Regions from separate parts of the Paenibacillus sp. J2R1T-4 genome, predicted to be linked through region 2. Evidence: riboswitches for the same ligand, from Rfam matches in the RefSeq annotation. Region 2 holds a riboswitch; each other region holds the start of a gene.
What was found. Region 2 has a riboswitch for cyclic di-GMP ahead of AC58QD_RS18260 (hypothetical protein). Riboswitches for the same ligand answer to the same signal wherever they lie in the genome.
Positions count from the first base shown of each region.

Region 1: another riboswitch for cyclic di-GMP. It lies ahead of AC58QD_RS23500 (hypothetical protein); the one in region 2 lies ahead of AC58QD_RS18260 (hypothetical protein).
Region 3: another riboswitch for cyclic di-GMP. It lies ahead of AC58QD_RS04905 (diguanylate cyclase domain-containing protein); the one in region 2 lies ahead of AC58QD_RS18260 (hypothetical protein).
Region 4: another riboswitch for cyclic di-GMP. It lies ahead of AC58QD_RS17110 (flagellar assembly protein A); the one in region 2 lies ahead of AC58QD_RS18260 (hypothetical protein).

Region 1 is NZ_JCAUBA010000016.1:116,539-120,450, reverse strand. It holds gene asd (archaetidylserine decarboxylase) at 109-897, opposite strand; gene AC58QD_RS23500 (hypothetical protein) at 1,021-1,269, opposite strand; cyclic di-GMP riboswitch class I at 1,337-1,444, opposite strand; TPP riboswitch at 1,560-1,666, shown strand; gene AC58QD_RS23495 (ECF transporter S component) at 1,761-2,345, shown strand; gene AC58QD_RS23490 (ABC transporter ATP-binding protein) at 2,399-3,844, shown strand; gene AC58QD_RS23485 (energy-coupling factor transporter transmembrane component T family protein) at 3,835-3,912, shown strand, end outside.
Region 2 is NZ_JCAUBA010000010.1:196,415-200,326, forward strand. It holds gene AC58QD_RS18240 (iron-sulfur cluster assembly accessory protein) at 1-89, shown strand, start outside; gene AC58QD_RS18245 (YuzB family protein) at 125-349, shown strand; gene AC58QD_RS18250 (hypothetical protein) at 448-711, opposite strand; gene AC58QD_RS18255 (YjcZ family sporulation protein) at 1,261-1,374, shown strand; cyclic di-GMP riboswitch class I at 1,553-1,638, shown strand; gene AC58QD_RS18260 (hypothetical protein) at 1,712-2,005, shown strand; gene AC58QD_RS18265 (molybdopterin-dependent oxidoreductase) at 2,294-3,604, shown strand; gene AC58QD_RS18270 (lipoate--protein ligase family protein) at 3,655-3,912, shown strand, end outside.
Region 3 is NZ_JCAUBA010000002.1:283,643-287,554, reverse strand. It holds gene hflX (GTPase HflX) at 1-972, opposite strand, end outside; gene AC58QD_RS04905 (diguanylate cyclase domain-containing protein) at 1,124-2,497, opposite strand; cyclic di-GMP riboswitch class I at 2,594-2,681, opposite strand; gene AC58QD_RS04900 (SPL family radical SAM protein) at 2,772-3,590, opposite strand; gene trpS (tryptophan--tRNA ligase) at 3,705-3,912, opposite strand, start outside.
Region 4 is NZ_JCAUBA010000009.1:211,070-214,981, forward strand. It holds gene AC58QD_RS17105 (FAD-dependent oxidoreductase) at 1-1,238, opposite strand, end outside; cyclic di-GMP riboswitch class I at 1,654-1,737, shown strand; gene AC58QD_RS17110 (flagellar assembly protein A) at 1,878-3,722, shown strand; gene AC58QD_RS17115 (HD-GYP domain-containing protein) at 3,773-3,912, shown strand, end outside.

The sequences.
Region 1 (3,912 bases), on a different contig from region 2:
ATTATACTGGAAAAGTTTCACTTGAAAAAAAAGGTGCCAGCCTTATAGAGTAAGGGGCACCGTTCGCTATTTGTACATTCCAAAAAGCGCCATCAGGAATACTCGAGCTTATTTGACGTGTAACGTTCCGAGCTCTTCGCCCATACTAACCTTGGAACCGACCTGCAGGTCCTGGCGAGGAGTCATAATACCTGACTCTGTCAAGAGCACTACTGTTGATCCGAACTCGAAGTAGGCCAAGTCGCCTCCACGTTCTAGCTGATCCGTCAGGTCTTCGGTATATCGGATACTGCTCACATTCATAGCGCCTACTTTTACCACCGCTAACTCGCCATACTCATGCTCGATATAGGTAATTAAACGTTCATTGCGGCTAAGTACACGCTTCATCTGCGTCAGACCGAAATCGTTGACGGGATACACTTTGCCTGGGACATGCTCCTTCTCCACGATAACTCCAGCTGCAGGAGAATGGATGCGGTGATAGTCGGTCGGGCTCAAATACAACACAAAGTAATAGCCATTCTTATAATTGACTTGACGAGGAGAGCGATTGAGCAGCTCATCAATGGTATAGTCCTGCCCTTTCACGTTAAGCAATTGGCCAGAATCAATACGTCCCATCCCCGTAATAAGTGCATCAACAGGGCTGACAAGTGAATCGGGGTGCTCGTGAATCGGGCGTAGCCCGGGTTTAAGCTTCCTTGTGAAAAATTCATTAAGCGATCTGTATTCATGTACTGCTTTTTCCGCATCTTCTGTTCGAATACCATATAGTTTGGCGAAGCGGGGGATGAAGACGCGGCTTGCACTCGATTGTGCAAAAGCACCCGTAATACTGGAGATCCATTTTCGTGAGGAAAGCTCAGTTAACAATCGGAAAAAGGGTCGATTCATGAAAAGGGGTCACCTGACTCTTTCGTAATCGGTAAACTGCGTCAGCCTAATATTGACACAGAAAGCAGTCTAAATCAATAGATAGCAACATGAAAAGCGACCTTGACTGGGCCGCTTGAATGATTAGTGTTCCGTATCTGGATTGGAATCGAGCTGTAACTGAAACAGACGTTCCGTCTTTTTGTATTCTTGACAGGAGAGGCAGGTTGCAGCGTTAATGCTGATAGGAGTGGAGCAGCCTGCGTACTTGATGCACTGGATAGGTGTTTTGTCATCGGGATCGGGGAACACTTCTACACAGTAACGGCAATTGGATATAAGATCCTTGGTTACCAATAACATCAATCGTTTTAAACGAGTTAATTCTTCCATCAAGTCGCTCCTCACAAACAGGCATGATCATAAATACAATCGCTGCCGGGGGCAACGACTGACGCCTATGAGCAGCCCGGCTATCGTGGAGCAAGGTGTCGAGTAGACGACCTTCTGCCCTGTAGATCCGTGGATTTGCGTCACCGCCTTTCGGCCGGTTTTGCCATTTATCAATATTCACGAAACGTTAGAATTATAGTACCATATGAAAAGTCAATTTGTCACTAATTGACAATTAGGACGAATGCAAAGTGTTGTAATTGACAAAATGGAAATGCATGTTAAGATAAATGTGTCACTAGGGGAGCCTGATAAGGCTGAGACTGGATGCTTGCATCCTAGACCCTTTGAACCTGATCTGGTTTGTACCAGCGTAGGGAAGTGGGACGTACTCATTCGAATGAATATCGAATAGTCATCCACCCTCTGCGAGGGTGGATTTTTTGTGTTCCACCCCAATAATCTAATGGAAGAAGAAGGAGTGAGAGTTCATGTTCAAATCTTTGAAGCTGACTGATATTCTGGTCACGGTGGTCATTGCGGTTGTATTCGCGATTGTGTACAAATTGTGGTCCCCTCTGTACTATGCTGTGAAGCCGTGGGGGTTCCAGTTGGATCAGCTCATCTACCCGATGTGGTTCATGGCGGCAACTGTAGCATTTCTTATTATTCGGAAGCCTGGTGTTGCACTTATTGCTGAGCTTGCTGCTGCATCCGGTGAATTCGTAACGGGTTCGGAGTGGGGCGTGTCCGTTTTTATGGCAGGAATTCTGCAAGGACTTTTCGCAGAACTTGTATTTGCTGCTTTTCGGTATAAGAAACATTCGCTTGCTGTTGCTTCGTTAGCTGGTGTGGGAGCATCGGTCGGATCTCTGCTGATGGATTTGTACTACAATTATATTGACGATCTATCGCTCTGGAATGTAACGATTCTTCTGGGTTCTCGTATGATAGGTTCGGTCATCATATGTGGTGTATTCGCCTACTACTTAGTAAAAGCATTGGAAGCAACAGGTGTGACGAATCTGGTTCGCCCGCCAAGCAAAGCGGATTATGATCTGCTTAACCGGCCATGAGTGAAGCCGCGGCAGTCGCGAAGCTGAGACTTGCTTTTCCTGGAGGGCAATCATTGTTATTCCGTGATCTCGATTTGTCCGTCCGTTGCGGGGAGAAAGTATTGCTTCTTGGTCCTAGCGGCTGCGGGAAATCAACGTTACTCCAGGTGTTGACAGGAATTATTCCGAATTCAGTTGAGATGCCCATCAAGAGTGAACGGCAACTGATTCCGCAGTCGTGGGGTTTTGTATTTCAAGATCCTGATACCCAATTTTGTATGCCTTATGTGGACGAAGAGCTAGCTTTTGTCTTGGAAAATCTGCAAGTGCCGCGAGAGAAGATGGCATCCAGGATTGCAGAGCTTCTATCTCGAGTCGGATTGAGTCTGGAATCCATTCATACCCCGATCCAAGAGCTGTCCCAGGGAATGAAGCAGAGGTTGGCGATCGCTTGTGTGTTGGCATTGGAGCCAGAAGTATGGTTCGTGGATGAACCGACGGCTTTGCTCGATGATGTCGGCACGAAGCAGGTGTGGGATACGCTGAAGGAAGCAACGATCGGGAAGACTTTGATTATCGTCGAACATAAAATTGATGAGATAGCCGAATTCGTAGACAGGGTCGTCGTGCTGGATGCTCAAGCGACAATAGTTGCGGATGGCCCAACACAAGATGTCTTCTCCGAGATGAGGAATCGATTAACTGCAGAAGGAATCTGGATTCCTGGTATATGGAAGGATTACCTTCAGGGCGAACGTTACCGACAGCTAATGGAGGGCAAGAAGGTTGAATCGGCTTCTCCCGAGCATGAATTGCTGACGCTCAGCAATTGGACCGTTCTGCGCGGTAAGCGGGAAAAGCTGTTCGTACAAGACGTGCAAGTGCATGCTGGCGAGTGGATCTCTATCATCGGGGCGAACGGAGCGGGGAAGAGCACGATGTTATTAGCGCTGCTGCAGCTGCTGCGCACGACTGGTCATTACACTTTGCTCGGACAGCCCGTTACACGCCGCTCAGACAGCCCGGCTCGTGAACTTGCGCTAGTGTTCCAGAATCCGGAATACCAGTTCGTCACGAACTCGGTGCAAGCTGAGATTGCATATACCCTTCAGATGGCTTCTATGGATCAGCAGGATATTGAGCGGTATGTGGAGCAGTCGCTTGAAGAGTTCGAGCTGACTGGACGGAAGAATAATCACCCTTATCAGCTATCTATGGGGCAGAAGAGAAGACTCAGTGTTGCGGCCGCTGCTGTTAAGCATCATCGTGCGCTGCTATTGGACGAGCCGACATTCGGTCAGGATGCACGTAATACGTTCGCCATTCTGGAGAAATTGGAGCGGCATCGTCAAGGTGGGACAACGATTCTCATGGTTACCCACGATCCTTATATTGTAACGAATTTTTCCACAAGGGTCTGGACCATCCGTGAAGGCCGTCTTGCTCAAGATATGAAGGTTGAAGCTTATAACGAGCAGTATAATGAACAAGAAGCAGGAGGTCCTGTCCTATGCATATAAAATGGACCAACCGCGAAACCTGGCTGCATCGTGTTAATCCTTCTTTGAAGCTGTTCGTCGCTGTAGTT
Region 2 (3,912 bases):
TGCTGGACGGCGTTAAGATCGATTATTTGTATGTGCCGAACGAAGGGTTCTTCATTACTAACCCGAGCAAAGGAAATCTCGGCGAATAACACGCTGCCGCATTCGGGAAAGGAATACCTGAGTCATGGCCAATGATATACGGATTTGTGACAAATGCAAGCATATGAAGGTAAAGACAATGCTGCCTAAGCTGCAGAAACTTGTACCCAACACAGAGATCAAGGTAGGCTGCAAGTCCTATTGCGGTCCTTGTTCGCGAGCAGCGTTTATTTTCGTGAACGGGCGGTATATAACCGCACCCACGGAAGATGAAGCAATTGACAAGGCAATAAAATACTTAAAAGCATAACTGCTGAATGAGTAAGAGCATCTTTCCCTGTTGCAGGGATCGATGCTCTTTGACGTATCAACAGGACCAGGTCACTCGTAAAATGGGGTGCTGATCCTTCATTTTTTACCGGAGCTTCGTTTGGCCTTTTGGTTAGGAACAGGTCGGCTGCCGGCTCTTCTACCGCTCGGAGTTCTTGATTCTTTAATCTTGCGGAACAAAAAGATCCCATTGTATATTCCCGCTAAGCCTATGAACGCTAACATTAGTTGAAGAAGCAGTGAGTCAGGCTGCACAAAAAACACAATGACACAAATGACGGTGAACAATAAGGCCAATACTAACTCGATAAGGACAAGCAGATTCCATACATTGCGATTCATGATCCATCCACCTCTAGCATGCTCGGTTATGTGCTCTAGTCTATCACACCGAAGGGCAGCAAGCCATATAAGCATAAAGGACCTCAAAATAGTGTTGATGTCTTTGAATAACCTGTCCCTTTCCTCGGCTCATCCTTAGGAATACAATGCATTATTCCGAGAAATAGGGAGGAAAAATATGAATTCATACAGCTCGAAAAAACTTGGTGTGAATAGTAACAGCAGCGCTTTTTGTAGAAATGTGTGCAATTTATTCGGTTCGGGACGTGCATCTTGCCGTCGCGATTGCGCTGCTTGCTGCAGAGGAAAACGTAGAATGTCTGCAAATGTAAAGTCTAAGAACAAACATTGTGGATGCGGACACTGATCCAACCAGCATTGCAGCTAGAAATAGCGAATGGTTAGTTGGTTTACTTTGGTCAAGCAGGTGTAAAAAAACACAGATTTTTTGCAGGAACGGGCGTATATCCAATCCACAGGTCCCCTATATTCATACAGTGTGTAGTGTGGTGCAGCCACAAAGATGCATTGAAGAGAGGAGGACGGAACATGGGATTCGTTGGCGGAGCAGGTGTAGGTTGTGGAGTAGGATTCACCTCAGTCGGTATTATCTTGGTTCTTTACATCTTATTGGTGATTATAGTTCGCCCATTTGGCTTGTAAAATTCCTGTGTGAAGATACTCATAACCTGAAAGGCCGGTGCAATGCGCCGGTCTTCTTTTTTTTGTGTGAAAATACACAATTTAATTGATTGTAAATAGGAAAAAAGGACGATGCTTAACTTACCTCAATCTTGTATGCTATAAGAACTACATAAGAAATTACGACAAACTTCGAACATTCTCGATACGGCAAACCTGGTGAAAGCCAGCGGCGCAAAACTACAGGGGCTACTGCCTTTTAGGCTAAGCCAGCCAGTTACCGAAAGAAGTTGGAGTTTTTTCTGTTTATATGAGGATAAATTATCCCAAATTCTAATCAAAAAAAGGAGTGAATGACGTGTACGGGAATGCAGGTGTAATGGAGCAAGGGTTTTATTTCAAAGTAGGCGGCGATTTTTTTGGGATGTATCATACGTCGGAAGGTCCTAAGTTATTTTTCAACCGGGACAAATACATGCTTCGCGACAATTGCTGGGACGTAGAGCTTGTGATCGGACAGAAGAACAATCTGTTTACGTTTTATTGGAAAGGCGAAGTGAAAATATCTTTTCGTTGCTCCAAGCATCAGGATTTCATCCTGTCTCTGTTCAATTTGCTTCAGGAAAAGTTCACTCGGCCACAGATGGCTTAATATTGAATACCTGACCATCAATAGAAGGAAGCACTTTGAGTGGCCTCGCCGTCACGAACAAGGGCTTCCTTATTTGTTCTGGTGGGGAAAAGTTCCGTAACCGCTTCAAGCATGTCGTCCATTTGATGATGGAGAAGATGCTTATTTTAATCCAACAACGTTGCCGGAAAGTGCTGTCAATATTAATTAAGTCGCCTTTCATCAGGAAGGCAATTGCTATACAATATAAGTATAAACTCTAGTGCGATCCTGTTATTTGCTTCTGACACTACCTCTTGAAGGGTGCGAATGAGAATGAGAATATGGGACAAATGGCAGAAGAAGTCTTTCGGTAAGAAACTGTCCATGCTGCATGCTTGGAATGCTTGGCTTGTTCTCCTGCTCGCTGTAAGCGGTATTCTCTTGTTTATCAAACCTTTTCGTGAGCTAGGTGTCGTTAGGGTGCTAACCAAGGAAGGGCATATCTGGCTTGGTTTGATATCAACGGTTATCGTGCTGATCTATTTACCGCAAATGATTCGACATATCAGGCAGCTGCGAGGCAAGCCAGAGCAGCAATGGAACTTAAGTGTAGTCCTCATTCTGCTTGTCGGGTGGGTTGTGTCCGGGATTGTATTATGGCAATTCCGTCAGTTCCCTCCAGTGTGGAGCAATGTTGCATTAACTATGCATGACCTGTTTACTTGGGTAGGCGTTCCATACGCAATCTACCATTCTGTTACCCGCAGCCGTTGGCTGAAGATGCGTCGTCCAGGCGCTGTTATGCAGCGCGAAGCGGGTGAAGGCGTGCGTGAGAGTGAGGGAGCACCGAGAATGGAGACACCGCGCTCTGTGACGGAGACGGTGCGCGATGTCTTGTACACACGTCGTTCTTTTATTCGTTGGGGATTGTTGGGACTTCTGGTTGTGCTAATTGGCCCCAAATTCGGACGTTGGCTGTTCTCGGGAGGCGGTAGTGGGGGAATAGACTTAAATGCATACGATCCGTCAAAAGACGGCAATCGAATGCTTCCTGCTCCGCAACCGTTGCCAGATTCTATCGTTCCCGTAGGAGGCGGCAGTCAGGGGCATTTTCGGATTTATACGGTAACACCGATTCCATCATTCTCATCCGATAATTGGAAATTCACGATCTCGGGACTAGTTGATCGCCCCCAGAGTTGGGATTGGAAGCAGTTCACGGATTTGGCTAGAAGTGTTCAAGTGAGCGATTTTCACTGTGTAACAGGATGGTCCGTCTATAACAATACTTGGGAAGGAATTGCACTTTCGAAGCTGCTCGAAAAGGCAGGGGTGCAATCCAAAGCGCGAGTTGTGAAATTTTACTCCGGTGACGGGGTATATACGGACACCCTTACATTAGCTCAAGCAGCCTTGGATGATGTAATGGTTGCTGTTCTGCTTGACGGCAAGCCAATTCCCCAGGAGTTAGGCGGGCCTGTTCGTTTGATCGTCCCTAAGATGTACGCCTACAAATCTGTCAAATGGCTGCAAAGTATTGAGCTAATCGATAAAGACCACATCGGATATTGGGAAGCCAGAGGTTACGATACAGATGCTTGGGTGCCGAGTTTGAAGCCTAGGCAGGGCAATGTATAGAGCAAATCAGAGATAGACGATATTAAGGTTTGAAGGAGCTAAGGTACCAGATGACAACTAGACCAAGCAAGGAAACGGAACAAGAAAGCGAACTGGGAATGGAAGGACAATCGGAGTCAGGAGTTGGGGAGCGGCAGCCATCTGAGCTCCCCCGCGGCGGCTTCTATATCCATGATACTAGCTCAAGAACGCTTGTTGGGGATATATTGTTTCCTTTCGCTTATGATGAGCTAATGTGCAGAAAAGTAGGAGAAGGGGCTGCTCCGGTAGTCCACCTGTGGCGTCATGAGAAGGCGCTTGTGCTGGGA
Region 3 (3,912 bases), on a different contig from region 2:
GGTTAACTTGTCTTTTCCATGCGCCCCAAGCTCTTGCAAGACATCTTCGACAACGCGAATTTGTTGCTCACGCATCTCACTTGAGCTATCTACAACATGCAAGATCAGATCAGCCTCACACACTTCCTCCAGAGTCGCACGAAATGCGGCGATAAGATCATGCGGAAGATTTTGAATAAACCCTACCGTATCCGTCAGAACGATTTCTTGGCCGTTTGGCAAACGCAAATTCCTCGAAGTAGGATCTAGTGTAGCGAACAGCTGATTCTCTGCAAAAACATCGGATTCCGTTAAACGGTTCAGCAGCGTGGATTTCCCTGCATTCGTATACCCAGCCAGAGCTACTTGGAACACACCCGATTTCTTGCGTCGATCACGATGTAATGTACGATGTCTAACTACTTCCTGAAGTGCGGTCTTGAGCTCCGTAATTCGGTCACGAATATGCCGGCGATCGGTTTCCAACTTCGTCTCCCCTGGACCTCTCGTACCTACCCCGCCTCCAAGACGGGACAAATTCTTTCCTTGTCCGGATAGCCTTGGCAGTAAATAACTTAACTGTGCCAGCTCTACTTGAAGAATCCCTTCTCTCGTCTTGGAACGCTGTGCGAATATATCCAGAATAAGCTGAGTTCGATCGATGATCTTGACATCCAACGATTGTTCTAGATTACGTACCTGGGCTCCAGATAGCTCTTGATCAAAGATGACCGTGTTGGCGCCATGTGTTTCTAGAAGAACTCTTACCTCCTCGACTTTCCCTTTGCCAATAAACCATTTCGAATCAACAGAATCCTTAGCTTGAATCAGGGAGTCAAGTACTTGCACACCCGCTGTCTCAGCCAGACTTGCAAGCTCCTGTAAGGAGTATTGAATCATTTCTTCAGACAACCGATTGCTCTTAATCACTAAGCTTACTAATACCGCTTTATCCAATTGATCGCCGCTAATTTCATGCGAGGTTGGTTTCATATTCACTACCTCCGATAGAACAGATTCAGACCCAAAGCCACACCATATACTCGTAACTGTTCTGCATCAAACTTGTTATATTGTACCACAATGCCTTGAAAACTTTCATTCCAGAACAAAAAACCGTCAAAGTGACGGCCATTAAAAGTTATTATATGCTGAACGTCAAGACATGGGGATGCTCATTCTCCACTTTCTTGCTTTCTAATATGTATTGCCCTAAGGCGTAATAACCTGCAATCTTGTACCCAACTGTGATCGGTATGACGACAACACGGAGGGGAATCAGAGCTCCATTCCTGGAGATGATCTTCATCTCAAAATGGCTGGGACTGCCGCTGGTGATTGTTGAGTTGAATCCTTCAATCACAGCCTTCTGATCTTCTTCGACAATCAGTTTGAAGTAAGGAAGCCCTTTGAACTCCTCGTTCGTATAACCAATTAACTTTTGTGCGGCAGGATTTAGCTCCAACATAATACCCTCACTATCAAAAATTGCGATAGGATCTGGATTATGATCGAATAATTGATCGGACTTACCTTGCTTGCTGGCTATACGCTTCCTGCGTTTATACTCATACATATTCAAATCGGCATGATGCATCAATTGTTCGATATTTGTTATTGTGTTTGGATCTGATACAGTATCACCAATAGAGAATGACAACTTGATTGGATATTGTTCGCTGCTGGAAACATATTGGCTATGATTCAATTGGGCCTCGATTCTTGCCAGAACATCTGAGTTGTCCTCAGTGTCCTCCAACACGATCACAAATTCATCTCCGCCTAAGCGACCGACGATTCCGTTAATCCCTTCCATCATCTTATTGAGCTGCGAGGCAAAGTAGACAATTACTTTATTCCCGATCATATGGCCATAAGTATCATTAATTTGCTTAAAATGATCCAGATCTATAAGAATGACCCTGACTCTATGTCCCTTAACAATAAGATGTTGACCAAAGATCAATGTCTGTTGGAGGGATGACAAACCTGTTAATGAATCAATCATAGACAATTGTCGGTATTCATTGCGCTCCTTCAATAACTTCCGCATCATTCGGGTTAATAAGGAGTACACCAGAGCATTAAGCAGGACAGCAATAACATTAGCCCAAAGTTCAGTGTTATCCACTTGACCTTGATAGCGTATTAGCGAGATCGCCGACAATAACCCTGCAGCGAAAGTAAATCTGGGATCAGGCACAAGCAATGCAAAACAAAGCAAAATGGGGTATAAGACAAGAAGGAAGCAATACAATTGAATGATTGGAAACACGACCAGTAAGAGCAATAACACAGTACTTGCTAACGAATACAACATAACGATGGAGGTTCGGGTCCGGAATAGCAGAATCAATAGTAAGGAGAAAAGGATGGCTATACTAAGCCCGAACCAAGACTGATAAACAGAGGCAAAGGCACAGCTAGCGGCGAAGACTACAAGGGGTCCCGCCAACACCTCCAAACCGTCATGAGGGAAAAACCTTTTCCAGATGGAACCGAACTTCGCTTTGACCATCAATCATGCTCCTTCCGACGGAGATCTAAGAATTAGACAAAAAAGCTATTCCATTGGATGGAATAGCTGGGTTTGCATTGAAAACAAATCATTGTTTCCGGCAACCCAGCTATCATAGTTCCGAAGGAACCTTAGATCTGAGGCTTTGCGTCCTTGCCTTTCAGCAAGTTTGCCAATATAGGTCAACCGAACTAATGATATAGTTCTTTTTCACTATATCATAGTAAGATAACTATTTCCAGTGATTGTCATGAAATATTGTTTCACCAAATGATCAGGGCAGAAATCCTTCCCGGCTAAGATATACATTGTGTTCTCCGAATCGTTCTCGCATCTGAGTCCAAACCCCGATATAAGCTGCCTTGTCATACCAATCCTCCATCCCTATCCGCTCGAAAAGCTCATGGATTTGAAGTGACTTGGTACGTTTGCCGCCGCTGCCGTCGCCCATGAAGAAATCATCCACGCACACCCGGTCGGTAACAGCTGCAAGCCTTTCTGCGAATGCTTGCGAGCTTGGTAAGACTGGCGATATTGCAGCTTGGGTAGGAATACCCGCTTCACGCAATTCACGCAGTGCTCTCAATCTTCCTGCAAGCGGAGGAGCCGCCGGACTAAATACTTTACGGACATCCTCAAGATCGGTTTCAACCGTCATACTCACACGTACTCGCCTGTCTAACCGAATCAACAAATCAATATCCCGGGTTACAAGAGGACTTCTTGTCTGTACAAGCAAGAAATCCGGCGGCTCTTCTGCCATTACTTCAAGAAAAGATCGGGTCACCTTGGCATTCGCTTCTACAGGCTGATAAGGATCTGTTGCGCTTGACATGAATATGGTAACAGGCCCTTTCTTCTTGGCCTTCCGAAGATCGCGAAGCAATTGCTCAGAACCTTGCTCCTTCACATCAACCCATGTTCCCCACTCCTCAGCACGGAACAAGGCTACAGGCATACGGCGAACATAGCAGTATGAGCATGCAAAGGCACAGCCGGAATAAGGATTCAAGGTGTGACTATATCCAGTTAAGTAACCGCCGGTAGGAGTTAATAGTTGCTTGGGGACAACCGAACGAATTTGAACGGGCATTTTCTTTCACTCCTCCGACAAGATATAGCAATTGTACATCAAACCTCATTGTATCCTTTTTATCCAATGCGCACAAGTGTTCTGCTTTTTCTAGTAAAATATCCAATCGTAAGCTTACAGCATTCTAAGATTCATCGCTTCACGAACCTCAGAGATCACTTCTTGCGCAGACTGTTTCGCTAGTTGATGCCCTTCAAGTAATACATCGTGAATGTAAGATTCCGATAATTGAGCTCTCCTGGCTCGAAAAGGCTGCACAAGAGTATTAATGGACTCCGCTAGCCCTGCTTTACACTGAACACAACCGATTTCTGCGCTTCGG
Region 4 (3,912 bases), on a different contig from region 2:
GAGCCGACTAATTTGCCTGTTAGAATGACATTGTCTGCATCCTTCAACAAATAGCTTCTAAGCGGCAGTCCGTATTTGTCCGGCTTCCCGATAGCAAAGCCCTCTCGGTTAGAGCGGGAGCCTTGAATGTCAATGAAATACCCGCCAACACTAACATTGTCCCAAAACATTCGACCGCCAAGCAGATCAGAGGCTTGAAGCACATATTCTGCCGGATAATGGTTATACTCACGAACATACAGGGATTGTGGATCCCCGTTCAGTTCCGCCTTCTCGAACCCGATAATGTGCTGACGAAGCAAGTCGCGGATATAAGGCATCTCTTCCTTGGCCACTTTCATAGCCGCTTCAATAGAATCCGGCTTGCTTGGGTCAACATCATACACCTGGAGAGCGTTGATAATGACCTCGCCGTCTTTTTGATGCAGGATATTAAGTCCGCGCAAATTGGCTTTATCCGGATTCTTCAGTTCATGCCGGGCGACTATAGGTGGGAAGCCATAAGCGATATTAGCGTCGACATACGTCTCAGGACCGTATAGTGTTGTGCGTTCCGGTTTGGTCAATTGCCAGAAGGATCCGTAAAACTTCTCCCAGTCCACACCTTTGAACTTCATCATATAGGTGGCACTCATATACTCTCGCTGCGGCGCGTGGTATAAGGATTCCAAGCCAGGCATCGGTTGAATTCCAAGTCGGCTAACGAGATGGGCGCTGTCTGTATTATCCACGAAATAGTCGGCTTCCAATTTCTTGGTCTTGCCGTCCTTCGTCTGATAAGTAATCGAGCGAATTTGCTTATGTTCCATTTCAATATTGGTAATTGCAGCGTTAACCTCTAATGGAATCCCGGTAATTAATTGATTGAAATAAGTGGTAAATTCCGTTAACTTACGGATCTCACCGCTGTAATACCTTTCGAACAGCTCCTTGATTGAGCCTTGGAGCAGCGACTTCCCTTGATCATCGAACGTTTCGTCCAAATAAAGCATCTCACCTTGAAGAAGTTGCCCGCCAATTTCAGATGAAGGCTCCAGGATCCCGACAGACAGACCAGAATCATGGGCTCTCTTGGCCAAATACATCCCCTCTAGCTCGGTTCCGACAACTAAGATGTCGTATTGCTTATCTATCCATGGGAAGAAGGAGTCCATTCCCTTGCTAAAGTAGCGGTAGCCCGCTAGCCCAGCAAGCAGAACGATCATGATGAACGTTAGGCGCAGGATCGTTTTTTTCACCCCAAATGTTACATCCCTTCAGTATAATAGTTGTCCTTATATATTTTACGTAGTTTCCCCGAAAATAGAAAGGAAATTTTATTACACCCATTGATATTTGTTACACAAATGAAATATTTCTGTCATAGAACTCTAATGTTCATGGGGTATGATAGTAAACAAGACCCCCTTTTAAAATATACTATGAGGACTTCCACCGATGGAGGTCCTCCTTTTTTTACATTCATGAAAATTATTAATTTTATATGAATGATGCTGAATGATGAAGGAACAGTGAGAAATCTTACACAATACGACAATTAGTGCATGCTATTGCAAGTTGATAAAGTCATTAATATATCCTATTATTGGTATTAGATTATAGTTCGCAAGGACTATGCAATAGGCGGATTTTACTAAAATACGAACCACTACAACTTGATATTGGCAAACTTTCCGAAAGGGAGGGACGCAAAGTTATGGGCCTAACGAGCATATCTATGGTTGCCAGACTGCCGGAATGTAGGACTCAAGCATCTACCTTTTGGTGATGTTTTTTTTGTGTGCATTATAAGAAAGCATAATTTCTAATACAACTATGAATCAGGGTGATAGTGTTCAATGTCTAGATTGTCCAATAAAGTTGGAGAGGTGGAATAAATGGCGAGCCATATATCAGAACGTGAACTGACCGAGTTGATTAATCAGTTGGAGCTTGATTCCGGGAAAAAGAAATTACCGCTTAACTACAAGCAGGATAACCTTTACGAATACGAAATCGCCAAAGACGGGTCTATTCATATTATTGATAATCAAATCTTTGTACAAGCTCCGAGCGGGACTGGAGATTATCCAATGATTCAAGCCAAAGATCCGGTTGTGCTTAGAGTCAATGGGAAAGAAGTGCACACAAAAGTAACTGTAACGGAATCCGATTTGATTGAATGGAGTATAAGAGAAACTCCAATGTTCGAGATCACCGTATCGGAGGATAAGCTCCAGGCTTTTTTTCATCTGAGGTCTAAGGAGCGGTATGATTGGCGCTTAACGAATCAACAAGCCTCCTCTGATATCACGGTCTCTGCATTTGAAGACACTACACGCCTCATAGATACAGTATTGTTACATGATGTTATAGCCTTGTTCCGAAAGAAATTAATCAAAAATCCAGACATTCCGGCTATCCAACAAGAGCTAGACGTATCCACTTATCAACCGGTACTCATCGCCAAAGGGAAGCCTGTTGTCCCGGCAGAGGACGCCCGATTGGAACTATATTTTACCGAGCAAGTGGAAAGTGTGTTTTCGGAAGTTGCAGGGGTTGTCGATTACCGGAATCATCTGAATATCCCCTCCGTGCAGAGAGGTGACGTCCTGGCCAAGAAAACTCCTGCCGTTCAAGGTATTCCCGGTTGCGACGTGTATGGAAGAGCCCTGATCCCGAATTCGCCCAAAGATATCATCATTGTGACCAAGTCAAGTGTTGAACTGAATTCCGAAGGAGAAATCGTTGCGCTCAGAGAAGGTAGGCCTCGAATTACCGGCAACAAAATCAAGACATTTGACATCTCTACTTCGTATATTGTTCCAGGGGATGTAGATATAGAGACCGGTCATATTTTCTTCTCTGGGGACGTCGTTGTCTATGGTGATGTAACGGACAATATGATTATTGAATCGCTCGGAAATGTGTATGTGTTCGGAAGTATATTCAATTGCACTATAACGGCAACGGGCAGTATTTATATCAAAGGCAATATGATTGGGTGCAAGGTGTATTCCGGTTATTTTGGCGTTATGTTCAATAGGTTGTACAGCAATGCCAAAATGTTGCGCGAGCAAATTAATAACCTTCTTTCTGCATCCAAGCTGCTCATGAATATTCTGGAGTCCAAAAACCAGGTTGTGCATTATGGGCAAATTATCGTCCTATTAATGGAAACGAAATTTAAACAAATTCCTTCTATTGTTAAAGAAATGCTTTTTGTCATCGCCAATGTGCAACAGATTAAAAAGCAGGATTTTCATGAATTGAAGCATATGCTGGAGTCGTTTCTGCAGCCTTCTACTCTACATGAGGTGGCAACGATCAGTGCACTCGAGAACTTTCATGCTTTGCTGCAGGAAACCCATCAAGAGGTAGCCAGAATGCAGGAAGTGAAGGTTCAGGTCAATATTATGCAGTGTCAGAACAGTGAGTTGAAATCCAATGGAGACATTGTTGTTTTACGTGAAGGGGTGCTTCTAAGCGATTTGTTCTCGTCAGGCAATATTGTGTTCAGAAATGATGCTTCCGTGTGCAGAGGAGCCAAGCTGGAGGCTGGGGGAAGTATAGATATCAAGACCGTAGGTGGACAAACCGGAGTCGCCACCGTATTGAAGGCTAAGAGACAAGTGAAAGTGAAGAAGATGTACGCAGGTAGAGTTTGTATTGATCGATATTGCAAAGATATTTTTGAGGTAGTAGAGAACATGACTTATGACAACAAGAGCGTGAAACAGTGACCAGAATTCATTGGATAGGCAAGAGAATGTGGTAGAAAGCGAGTGAGGAAATGCAATCTATACGTTCGAAATGGAGTCATTACGTTGGTTTTCGTGTGAACAGGAACATCTACAACAAGTCCGGAACACTGATCATCCCTGAGCAGGAGATACTCACTCAGAGGGAAATTGAATTGCTCGCTTATCATAG